2 regions of the Streptomyces sp. NPDC015144 genome follow, and region 2 is predicted to be linked to the other one. Evidence: riboswitches for the same ligand, from Rfam matches in the RefSeq annotation. Region 2 holds a riboswitch; the other holds the start of a gene.

What was found. Region 2 has a riboswitch for cyclic di-AMP ahead of ACF08W_RS28435 (M23 family metallopeptidase). Riboswitches for the same ligand answer to the same signal wherever they lie in the genome.
Positions count from the first base shown of each region.
Region 1: linked by a shared signal. The riboswitch ahead of ACF08W_RS18990 (C40 family peptidase) and the one ahead of ACF08W_RS28435 (M23 family metallopeptidase) in region 2 are both predicted to bind cyclic di-AMP.

Region 1 is NZ_JBIBUU010000010.1:130,785-135,429, forward strand. Features, by position in the region: gene ACF08W_RS18980 (ATP-dependent Clp protease proteolytic subunit) at 8-646, shown strand; gene ACF08W_RS18985 (hypothetical protein) at 654-962, shown strand; cyclic di-AMP (ydaO/yuaA leader) riboswitch at 1,356-1,522, shown strand; gene ACF08W_RS18990 (C40 family peptidase) at 1,526-1,999, shown strand; gene ACF08W_RS18995 (8-amino-7-oxononanoate synthase) at 2,188-3,330, opposite strand; gene bioB (biotin synthase BioB) at 3,472-4,638, shown strand; gene ACF08W_RS19005 (adenosylmethionine--8-amino-7-oxononanoate transaminase) at 4,631-4,645, shown strand, end outside.
Region 2 is NZ_JBIBUU010000020.1:107,079-111,723, reverse strand. Features, by position in the region: gene ACF08W_RS28445 (HPr family phosphocarrier protein) at 1-72, shown strand, start outside; gene ACF08W_RS28440 (GntR family transcriptional regulator) at 285-983, opposite strand; gene ACF08W_RS28435 (M23 family metallopeptidase) at 1,231-2,049, opposite strand; cyclic di-AMP (ydaO/yuaA leader) riboswitch at 2,063-2,228, opposite strand; gene ACF08W_RS28430 (pitrilysin family protein) at 2,493-3,875, opposite strand; gene ACF08W_RS28425 (M16 family metallopeptidase) at 3,899-4,645, opposite strand, start outside.

The sequences.
Region 1 (4,645 bases), on a different contig from region 2:
CGTCGCCATGCCGTTCCGCCCCGCAGCCCGCCATGTACTGCCCGAGTTCACCGAGCGCACGGCGGACGGTGTCCGCACCTTCGATCCGTACTCCAAGCTGCTCGCCGAGCGGATCGTCTTCCTCGGCACCCCGGTCGACGACGCCGCCGCCTCGGACCTGATCGCGCAGTTCATGTATCTGGAGCACGCGGCCCCCGACCGGCCCCTCTCGCTCTACATCAACTCCCCCGGCGGCTCGTTCGAGGCCATGTCCGCGATCTACGACACGATGCGGTACGTGAACTGCGAGGTGGAGACCTTCTGCCTCGGCCAGGCCGGCCCCTGCGCCTCCGTACTGCTCGCCGCCGGAACGCCCGGCCGTCGGCACGCGCTGCCCGGCGCCCGGGTGCTCGTGCGCCAACCCGAACTTCCCGAGCCGATGCGGGGTCAGCCGTCCGACCTGGCCATCGAGGCACGGGAGATGGAACGGCTGCACGCGCTCCTCGTCGACCTGCTGGCCCGGCACACCGGGCAGGACGCCGGGCGGATCGCCGAGGACATCGAGCGCGATCTGATCCTCGACGCGGCCGGGGCCCGGGCGTACGGCCTGGTGGACCATGTCCTGGAGAACCGGAACGCCGTCCGCGCACCGCACGGCGCGCGGTGACCGCCCGATGCGACCGCCGGAGCCCCGGCCGCTTCCCGCGCTGACCAGGGCCGAGGGGGAGTTCATCGACCGTTACCTCGATGTCGTCGACCAGGTCGGGCGGATCAACCCGGCCCGGGGCAGCGACACCTACGGCGCCCTGCGCGCCGCACAGGCGCTGGCCTCGCACGCGGTCGCACTACGGGACGCCCTGACGCTGATGCACGAGCGTGGGGAGGCACACATCCACGCCGCGACACTCGCCCGGGCGCTGCGCGTCCTGGACGGCGAGCGCCGCGCCGGGCGCGTCACCGTGCCACCGGCTCCCACCGGTTGACCGGAGCGTACGCTCCGCCGTGGGCGGCGCGGCCCACCGCACCGCCCTCGGCCCGCACCCCGTCCAGGGGGGCGACACACCCGACACGGTGATCGGATTTCCTCGCTCGTTCGGCGTAGGAAGTCCCCTGCGCAAGAGACCGCTCGACTTGCGCGTTTCGCGTGGACCACGGCTGGAACCAGCGCTTCCGCCGCTGGTACCGCGCCGGTCCGATCATCCGGCGACGGTCCGGAAGGACAGATGTCCACCCGAATGGATCAGCCGTGAGGAGCCTCACATATCCGTTTTTCAGCTCGGAAATCCACCGGCCCGTGGGTCAAGATCCCTGGGACGACAAGCCCCCGCCACCGCGGCGGGGCGGTCCGGGTGGACGCCGAGTCCTGCCGCCGTCCGGATGCCTGGTCGACGAAAGTGGATCGGCAGGAGTGGAGGACCCGAGCACAACGGGTCGGCCCGGGCACACCGGACGACCCTCGGGGTGAAGCCGCACCACGCGGCCGGGCGACTTCGCAGGCCCGAACCCGACAGGTCACCCTTCACAGGCGGCTGACGAAGGGTTGCGCATGTCTGCGCAGGTTCATGTCCCGTCCTTGCTCGCCCGGGCCGGCACGGCCTCGGTCCTCACTCTCGCCGCCGTCGGCGGCACCATGTTCGCGCCGGGCGCCCCTACGGAGGCCCAGGCCGCGACCGTATCGATGAAGGCGCTCGACATCGCGGCGTCGAAGAAGGGCTCACCGTACCGCTGGGGCGCCGCGGGCCCCCACCGCTTCGACTGCTCGGGCCTGACGCTCTACGCGTTCAAGAAGGCGGGCAGGACGCTCCCCCGCACGGCCCAGCAGCAGTACAACCGGGCCAAGCACGTCCGGTCCTCGGACCGGCGCCGGGGCGACCTGGTCTTCTTCCACTCCGGCCGCAGCGTCTACCACGTCGGGATCTACGCCGGGGAGAACCGGATCTGGCACTCCCCGAAGGCCGGCGCCGTGGTGAGGCTGGAGAAGATCTGGAGCAGGAGCGTCTACTACGGCCGGGTCGGCTGAGCCCCGGCCGGCCCGCCACGCGGTCGCGGCCGCGTATCGCGTTCGGCGCCGGACCGTCCGGCGCGGCCCCCTCCCTGATCGGCTCCGGCCCGTCCGGCCCGACGGAAGGGAGGGGCCGCGCGGTCCTCACCGGACCGCGCGGCACGCCGTCGCACCCCGGCCGACGGACACGTACGGGGCGAGTGCGGTCAGCCGGCGGGCGCGGTGCGCAGGACGGTCGACACAGCAGTGGCGATCTCCTCCTCGGTCAGGTCGGCGCGCGCGGTCAGCCGGAGCCGGGACACCCCGTCCGGCACCGACGGGGGCCTGAAGCAGCCGACGGCGACCCCGGCGGCGCGGCAGTCGGCCGCCCAGCGCACCGCCGCGTCCGCGGAGGGGGCGCGCACCGACACCACGGCCGCGTCGGGGCGTACGGCGGTCAGCCCGGCCCCGGTCAGCCGTTCGTGGAGCGTGGCGGCCACCGCGCGGGCCCGGCCGGGCCGTTCCGGTTCGCGGCGCAGCAGCCGCAGGCTCGCCAGGGCGGCGCCCGCCGCGGCCGGTGCGAGACCGGTGTCGAAGATGAACGTCCGGCCCGTGTTGACGAGGTGTTCGATGACACGGGCCGGTCCGAGGACGGCCCCGCCCTGGCTGCCCAGGGATTTGGAGAGGGTGAGGGTGGTCACGGTCCCGGCGGTGCCCGCGAGCGAGGCGGCGGCCGGCGCCCCCCGGCCGCCGGGCCCGAGCACGCCCAGGCCGTGTGCGTCGTCGACGAGCAGGGCGGCGTCCTCCGCGCGGCAGACCTCGGCCAGTTCGGCCAGCGGGGCCGCGTCGCCGTCGACCGAGAAGACGGAGTCCGTGACGGCGAGCGCCCGCCCGTCCCGTGTCCGCAGGGCCTTGCGTACGGCCTCGGGGTCGGCGTGCGGGACGACGGCGGTCCGGGCGCGGGAGAGCCGGCAGCCGTCCACGATCGAGGCATGGTTGCCCGCGTCGGAGACGATCAGCGAGCCGTGTCCGGTGAGCGCCGTGACGGCGGCGAGGTTGGCCGCGTAGCCGGACGACAGCACCAGGGCCGCCTCGAAGCCGCAGAACTCGGCCAGTTCCCGTTCGAGTTCGGCGTGGAGCGCGGTGGAGCCGGTGACCAGCCGTGAACCGGTCGCACCCGCGCCCCATTCGTGTGCGGCGGCCGCCGCGGCCGCCGTGACGTCGGGGTGTCTGGCCAGCCCCAGGTAGTCGTTGCTCGCGAGGTCCAGGAGCCCGGAGGCGGCGGGCCGGGGGCGGAGGACACGGACGAGTCCGGCATCGGCACGACGGCGTGCCTCGGCGTCGATCCAGCCGAACGGGTCGAAGGGCATGAGCGGTCCCTTTTGTAGGCAGCTCACAGACCCTAACCGTGGGAACCGCCGGTCATGGTGTGGCAATACACACACCCTCGACAGGCACTGTTGTCCGGTTCCTCCTTGGCTGCGGGACGCCGGTAGGACAGGATCTTCGCCATGGACCTCCTGACCACACTGGTGGACAAGGGCCTGCGGCGTGAGCTGCCGACCCGTGAAGAAGCCCTCGCCGTGCTGGCGACCTCGGACGACGATCTGCTCGAAGTGGTGGCCGCGGCCGGGAAGGTACGCCGTCAGTGGTTCGGGCGGCGCGTGAAACTCAACTACCTGGTCAACCTCAAGTCGGGGCTGTGCCCCGAGGACTGCTCGTACTGCTCGCAGCGGCTCGGCTCCAAGGCCGGGATCCTCAAGTACACCTGGCTGAAGCCGGACGAGGCGTCGAAGGTCGCCGCGGCCGGAGTGGCGGGCGGGGCCAAGCGGGTGTGCCTGGTAGCGAGCGGCCGCGGTCCCACGGACCGCGACGTCGACCGGGTCTCGGAGACCATCGAGGCGATCAAGGAGCAGAACGAGGGCGTCGAGGTGTGCGCCTGCCTGGGTCTGCTCTCCGACGGCCAGGCCGAGCGGCTGCGGTCGGCCGGCGCCGACGCGTACAACCACAACCTCAACACGTCCGAGGCGACGTACGGGGACATCACCACCACCCACACCTACGCGGACCGGGTGGCGACGGTGCGTCAGGCCCAGTCCGCCGGGCTCTCGGCGTGTTCCGGGCTGATCGCGGGCATGGGAGAGAGCGACGCCGATCTGGTGGACGTCGTCTTCTCGCTGCGTGAGCTGGACCCGGACTCGGTGCCGGTGAACTTCCTGATCCCGTTCGAGGGGACGCCGCTGGCCAAGGAGTGGAACCTCACCCCGCAGCACTGCCTGCGCATCCTGGCCATGGTCCGGTTCGTCTGCCCGGACGTGGAGGTGCGGCTCTCCGGCGGGCGCGAGGTGCATCTGCGCTCGATGCAGCCGCTGGCCCTGCACCTGGTGAACTCGATCTTCCTGGGCGACTACCTGACCAGCGAGGGCCAGGCGGGCCAGACGGATCTGGACATGATCGCGGACGCCGGTTTCGAGGTGGAGGGCGCGGGCACGACGACGCTGCCCGCGCACCGGTCGGAGCAGGGCGGCGGATGCGGCTCGCACGCCGGTGGATGCGCCCCCTGCGAGGGGACGCCCGAGGCGGATCAGGCCGCCCCCACCGAGGTGCCGGCCGCCCGCACCGATCTGGTGGCGGTCCGCCGACGCGGCGCGGGGACGGATCTCGCCCCCAATGCCTGAGCCGCTC
Region 2 (4,645 bases):
TCCGAGGCCGCTCTGGACCGTCTGGCGAAGCTGGTCGCCGAGGGACTCGAGGAGCTCCCGGAGACCGTCTGAGGCACCCTCTCCGAGAGAGCCGCGGCACCGTGAACCGGAGCCGCGGCTTTTTCATGCCGCGACTAATTCCGCCGGAAAGGAAAGGGATAGCGGGGATTCCTCCCCTTCCACCAGCGGATGAATTCCACCTTCGACCACGGGAAAATCCCTCCCCGCCTGCCGGGGAAATATCCCGGCCGGACCGGAGCACCTCTCTTTCTACGGTGCGCTTGTTAAGTGCGGACACCCGCACTGTTTACGGGATGTTGCGGCCCCCTCACCGGGTTTCCCGCGCGCGGGCCGGGCGGGCGGGGCCGCAGCCGGTGCGCGGCGGCGGTCCGCTCCGCGTGATGGGCAGCCAGCGCCCTGGCCCGGTCCGCGTCGCCGCGCGCCACCGCGTCCACGATGGCCCCGCGCTCGGCCCAGGAGTCCACCGGCCGGTCCGGGGGCTCGACCACGTACATCCAGGCGATCTTGTGCCGCAACTGGCCGAGCAGGGCGATCAGGCCGGGGCTGCCGGACGCCTGCGCCAGCGTCTCGTGGAACCAGCCGCCCAGTGGGCGCAGGTCCTCGCCCTCGCCGCGCAGCGCCCGGTCGTGGCCGAGGCGGACCAGGCCGCGCAACACCTTGAGGTGGGCCTCGGTGCGACGGCGCGCCGCGCGGGCGGCACCCAGCGGCTCCAGCAGCGTCCGGACCTCCAGCAGGTCGGCCGCCTCCAGGTCGGTGGGCTCGGCGACGCAGGCGCCCGCGTGCCTGCGGGAGACCACGAAGCCCTCGGACTCCAGGGTGCGCAGCGCTTCGCGGACCGGGACGCGGGACACCCCGTACCGGCGGGCCAGCACCTCCTCCGTGAGCCGGCTGCCGCGCGCGAAGACTCCGGAGACGATGTCGTCACGAATCGCTGTGCTTACCGAATGCGCGGGAATGCGCATGCCCGAACCTCCGCCTCAATGCCCGCGAAACGCGGCCGCCCAACACCTGTTCCGTGACTCTATTGCAATGCGGCGGCATTTCCGATGCCGGGCGGGAATCGATGAATATCTTCCGGCCGCGGACCGGTCGCATCGGAGAGCGGTGACGTCGGGGAGCGGTCGCGTGGGCGAGGGGTCACCCGCACCGTGCGGCAGGCATGCCGAAGGCCCCGGACGCGCGGGTCCGGGGCCTTCGGTGGAGCGTCCGTCAGAGGGCGGCGCCGTGGGCGCGCAGATACGCGACCGGGTCCAGGTCGGAGCCGTACGACGGCGTCGTGCGGGCTTCGAAGTGGAGGTGCGGGCCGGTGGAGTTGCCGGTGGAGCCGGAGAGGGCGATCTGCTGGCCGGCGGCGACGCTCTGGCCGACCGACACCCCGATCGAGGAGAGGTGGCCGTACTGCGTGTACGTGCCGTCCGTCATCCGGAGCACGATGTTGTTGCCGTACGCGCCGCCCCAGCCGGCCTCGACGACCGTACCGGCGCCGACGGCGACGACGGAGCTGCCGGAGGCGGCGTGGAAGTCGACGCCCGAGTGGCTGCCGGAGGACCAGAGCGAGCCGCCGGACTTGTAGCCGGTGGTGACGTACGAACCGGCGACCGGGAGACGGAAGGCTCCCGGCACCGTGCGCTCGGCGGACCGGGCGACGCGGGCCGTACCGGCGCGGGACTCGGCGGCGCGCTCCGCCGCCGCCGCCCTCGCCTCGGCCTTCTTCTTGGCTTCGGCCTTCTTGCGCGCCTCAGCCTTCTTGTGCGCCTCGGCCTTGGCCTTCGCCGTGGCGACGGCCTGGCTCGCCTGTGCGTCGGCCTGGGCGCCGATCCGCTCGGCAAGGGTCTTCTCGATGGTGAGGACCTGGGTGAGGCCGGTGTCCTCGACAGCGGCGGACTCCGACTCCGCGGCGACGGCCGGGGCGGCCAGACCGCCGATGACACCGGTGGTGGCGAGGGTCGCGACGCCGACGGCCTTCGCGCCCCTGCGCGTCAGTCGGCTCGGGGCACGATGCTTCCCCGTGGCACGGGTGAACGCCATGAAGTGGCTGGTCCTTTCCTTCCTTCTCGCCTACCGGGTTAGCTGACGGGTTCGGAGCAGGAAGGTCTCCTACGGACACCCCGGCCTCTCGGGGCTCAGGCGTCCGATTCACCCCAGGGACTACATGGGTCCCCGGCTCCCCGGGCTCGCGCCGGACGGGGACTCGGCGATGACTGTCCGGTACGCCCCTGATGCGGCATACGAGTGACGAACAGTCGAGCCGACGCTAAACGGGGGCACTTACATCCACCAAACGGACAGGCCATTTTGTAGCGCATCCCACAGGGCAGACGGGCAACCTCACCACGGAACGGACAAAAGGTGCGGATCCCGCACATCTTGCTTGCGGGATCCGCACCCATGCCCTGCTGTCCACCGGTTCTCCCCTGCCCCGTACCGGTCCGTGGCAGGGGAGAGCCGGGAAGGGCCGAGAAGCCGGCGGGTCAGCCGGTGACGACCGACACCTCGCCGATGCCCAGGGCCCGGACGGGCTCCTCGATCCGCGCCGCGTCACCGACCAGGACGGTGACCAGCCGGTCGACCGGGAAGGCGTTGACGACCGCCGCGGTCGCCTCGACCGTGCCGGTCTCCGCGAGGCGGGCGTACAGCTGCGCCTGGTAGTCGTCCGGCAGATGCTGCTCGACCTGGTCGGCGAGGGTGCCCGCGACGGAGGCCGCCATCTCGAACTTCAGCGGCGCGACACCCACCAGGTTCTGCACCGCCGTCTCGCGCTCCTCGTCGGTGAGGCCCTCGGCGGCCAGGGTCCGCAGGACCGTCCACAGGTCCTTGAGCGCCGGCTCGGTGGATTCCGTGTCCACCGAACCGCTGATGGCCAGCATCGCGGCGCCGGTGGCGCCCGAGGCGGAGTCCGCAGCGGTCGAGCGCAGCACCTGGGCGAAGGCCCGCACTCCGTACGTGTAGCCCTTCTCCTCGCGCAGCACCCGGTCGAGGCGGGAGGTGAGCGTGCCGCCGAGGCAGTAGGTGCCGAGCACCTGGGCCGGCCACACGCTGTCGTGGCGGTCGGCACCGATCCGGCCGATCAGCAGCTGGGTCTGGACCGCGCCCGGACGGTCGACGATCACCACCCGGCCGGTGTCGTCGGCGGTGATCGGCGGCACCGGGCGGGGCGCGGCGGCCTCGCCCGACCAGTCGCCGAGGGTGTCGGCGAGCAGGGCGTCCAGGTCAATGCCGGTCAGGTCGCCGACGACCACGGCGGTCGCGGTGGACGGCCGGACGTGGGCGTCGAAGAAGGCCCGGACGGCCGCCGCGTCGATCCGCTCCACCGTCTCCTCGGTGCCCTGGCGCGGGCGCGACATCCGCGCCTCGGCCGGGAAGAGCTCCTTGGAGAGCTGCTTGGCGGCGCGGCGGGCCGGGTTGGCCTGCTCGTGCGGGATCTCGTCGAGCCGGTTGCGCACCAGCCGCTCGATCTCGCTGTCGGCGAAGGCGGGCGCCCGCAGCGCCTCGGCGACCAGCCCGAGCGCCTTGGCCAGCCGGGAGGCCGGGACCTCCAGGGAGACCCGGACACCGGGGTGGTCGGCGTGCGCGTCGAGCGTGGCGCCGCAGCGCTCCAGCTCGGCCGCGAACTCCTCCGCGGTGCGCTTGTCGGTGCCCTCGGACAGCGCCCGCGACATGATCGTGGCCACGCCGTCGAGCCCCTCGGGCTCGGCCTCCAGCGGGGCGTCGAGGAAGATCTCGACCGCCACGACCTGCTGGCCGGGGCGGTGGCAGCGGAGCACCGTGAGACCGTTGGGCAGGGCGCCCCGCTCCGGCGCGGGGAAGGCCCAGGGGCGGGCGACGCCCGGGGCCGGCTGCGGGTGGTACTGCATCGAAACTCCAGTCGCCGCGTCGGTCACTTGCCGGCTCCTTCCTGCGCGTCGGTGTCGTCGCTGTCCGCGGACTCGGCCGCCTCGACCGGCTCGTAGACCAGCACCGCCCTGTTGTCGGGGCGCAGCCGGGCCTTGGCGACCGCCTGGACCTCCTCCGCGGTGACGTCGAGCACCCGCTGCACCGCGGTCAGGGCGAGCTGCGGGTCGCCGAACAGCACCGCGAACCGGCAGAGTTCGTCGGCGCGCCCGGCGACCGTACCGAGCCGGTCCAGCCACTCGCGCTCCAACTGGGCCTGCGCGCGCTCCATTTCCTCGGGCGTGGGGCCCTCGGCGGCGAACCGGGCGAGCTCCTCGTCGACCGCGGCCTCGATCTCCGGAACCTCCACGCCGCCGGACGTCTTCACGTCCAGCCAGCCCAGCGAGGGCGCGCCGGCCAGCCGCAGCAGTCCGAAGCCGGCCGCCACCGCCGTACGGTCACGGCGGACCAGACGGTTGTGGAGCCGGGAGGACTCGCCGCCGCCGAGGACGGTCAGCGCGAGGTCCGCCGCGTCGCACTCACGGGTGCCGTCGTGCGGCAGCCGGTAGGCGGCCATCAGGGCACGCGCCGGAACCTCCTCGCGCACCTCCTCGCGCAGCTGCTCACCGATGATCTCCGGGAGCGTGCCGTCGCGCGGCGGCTGCTTGCCGTCGTGGGACGGGATGGACCCGAAGTACTTCTCGATCCAGGCGAGGGTCTGCTCGGGGTCGATGTCGCCGACCACCGAGAGCAC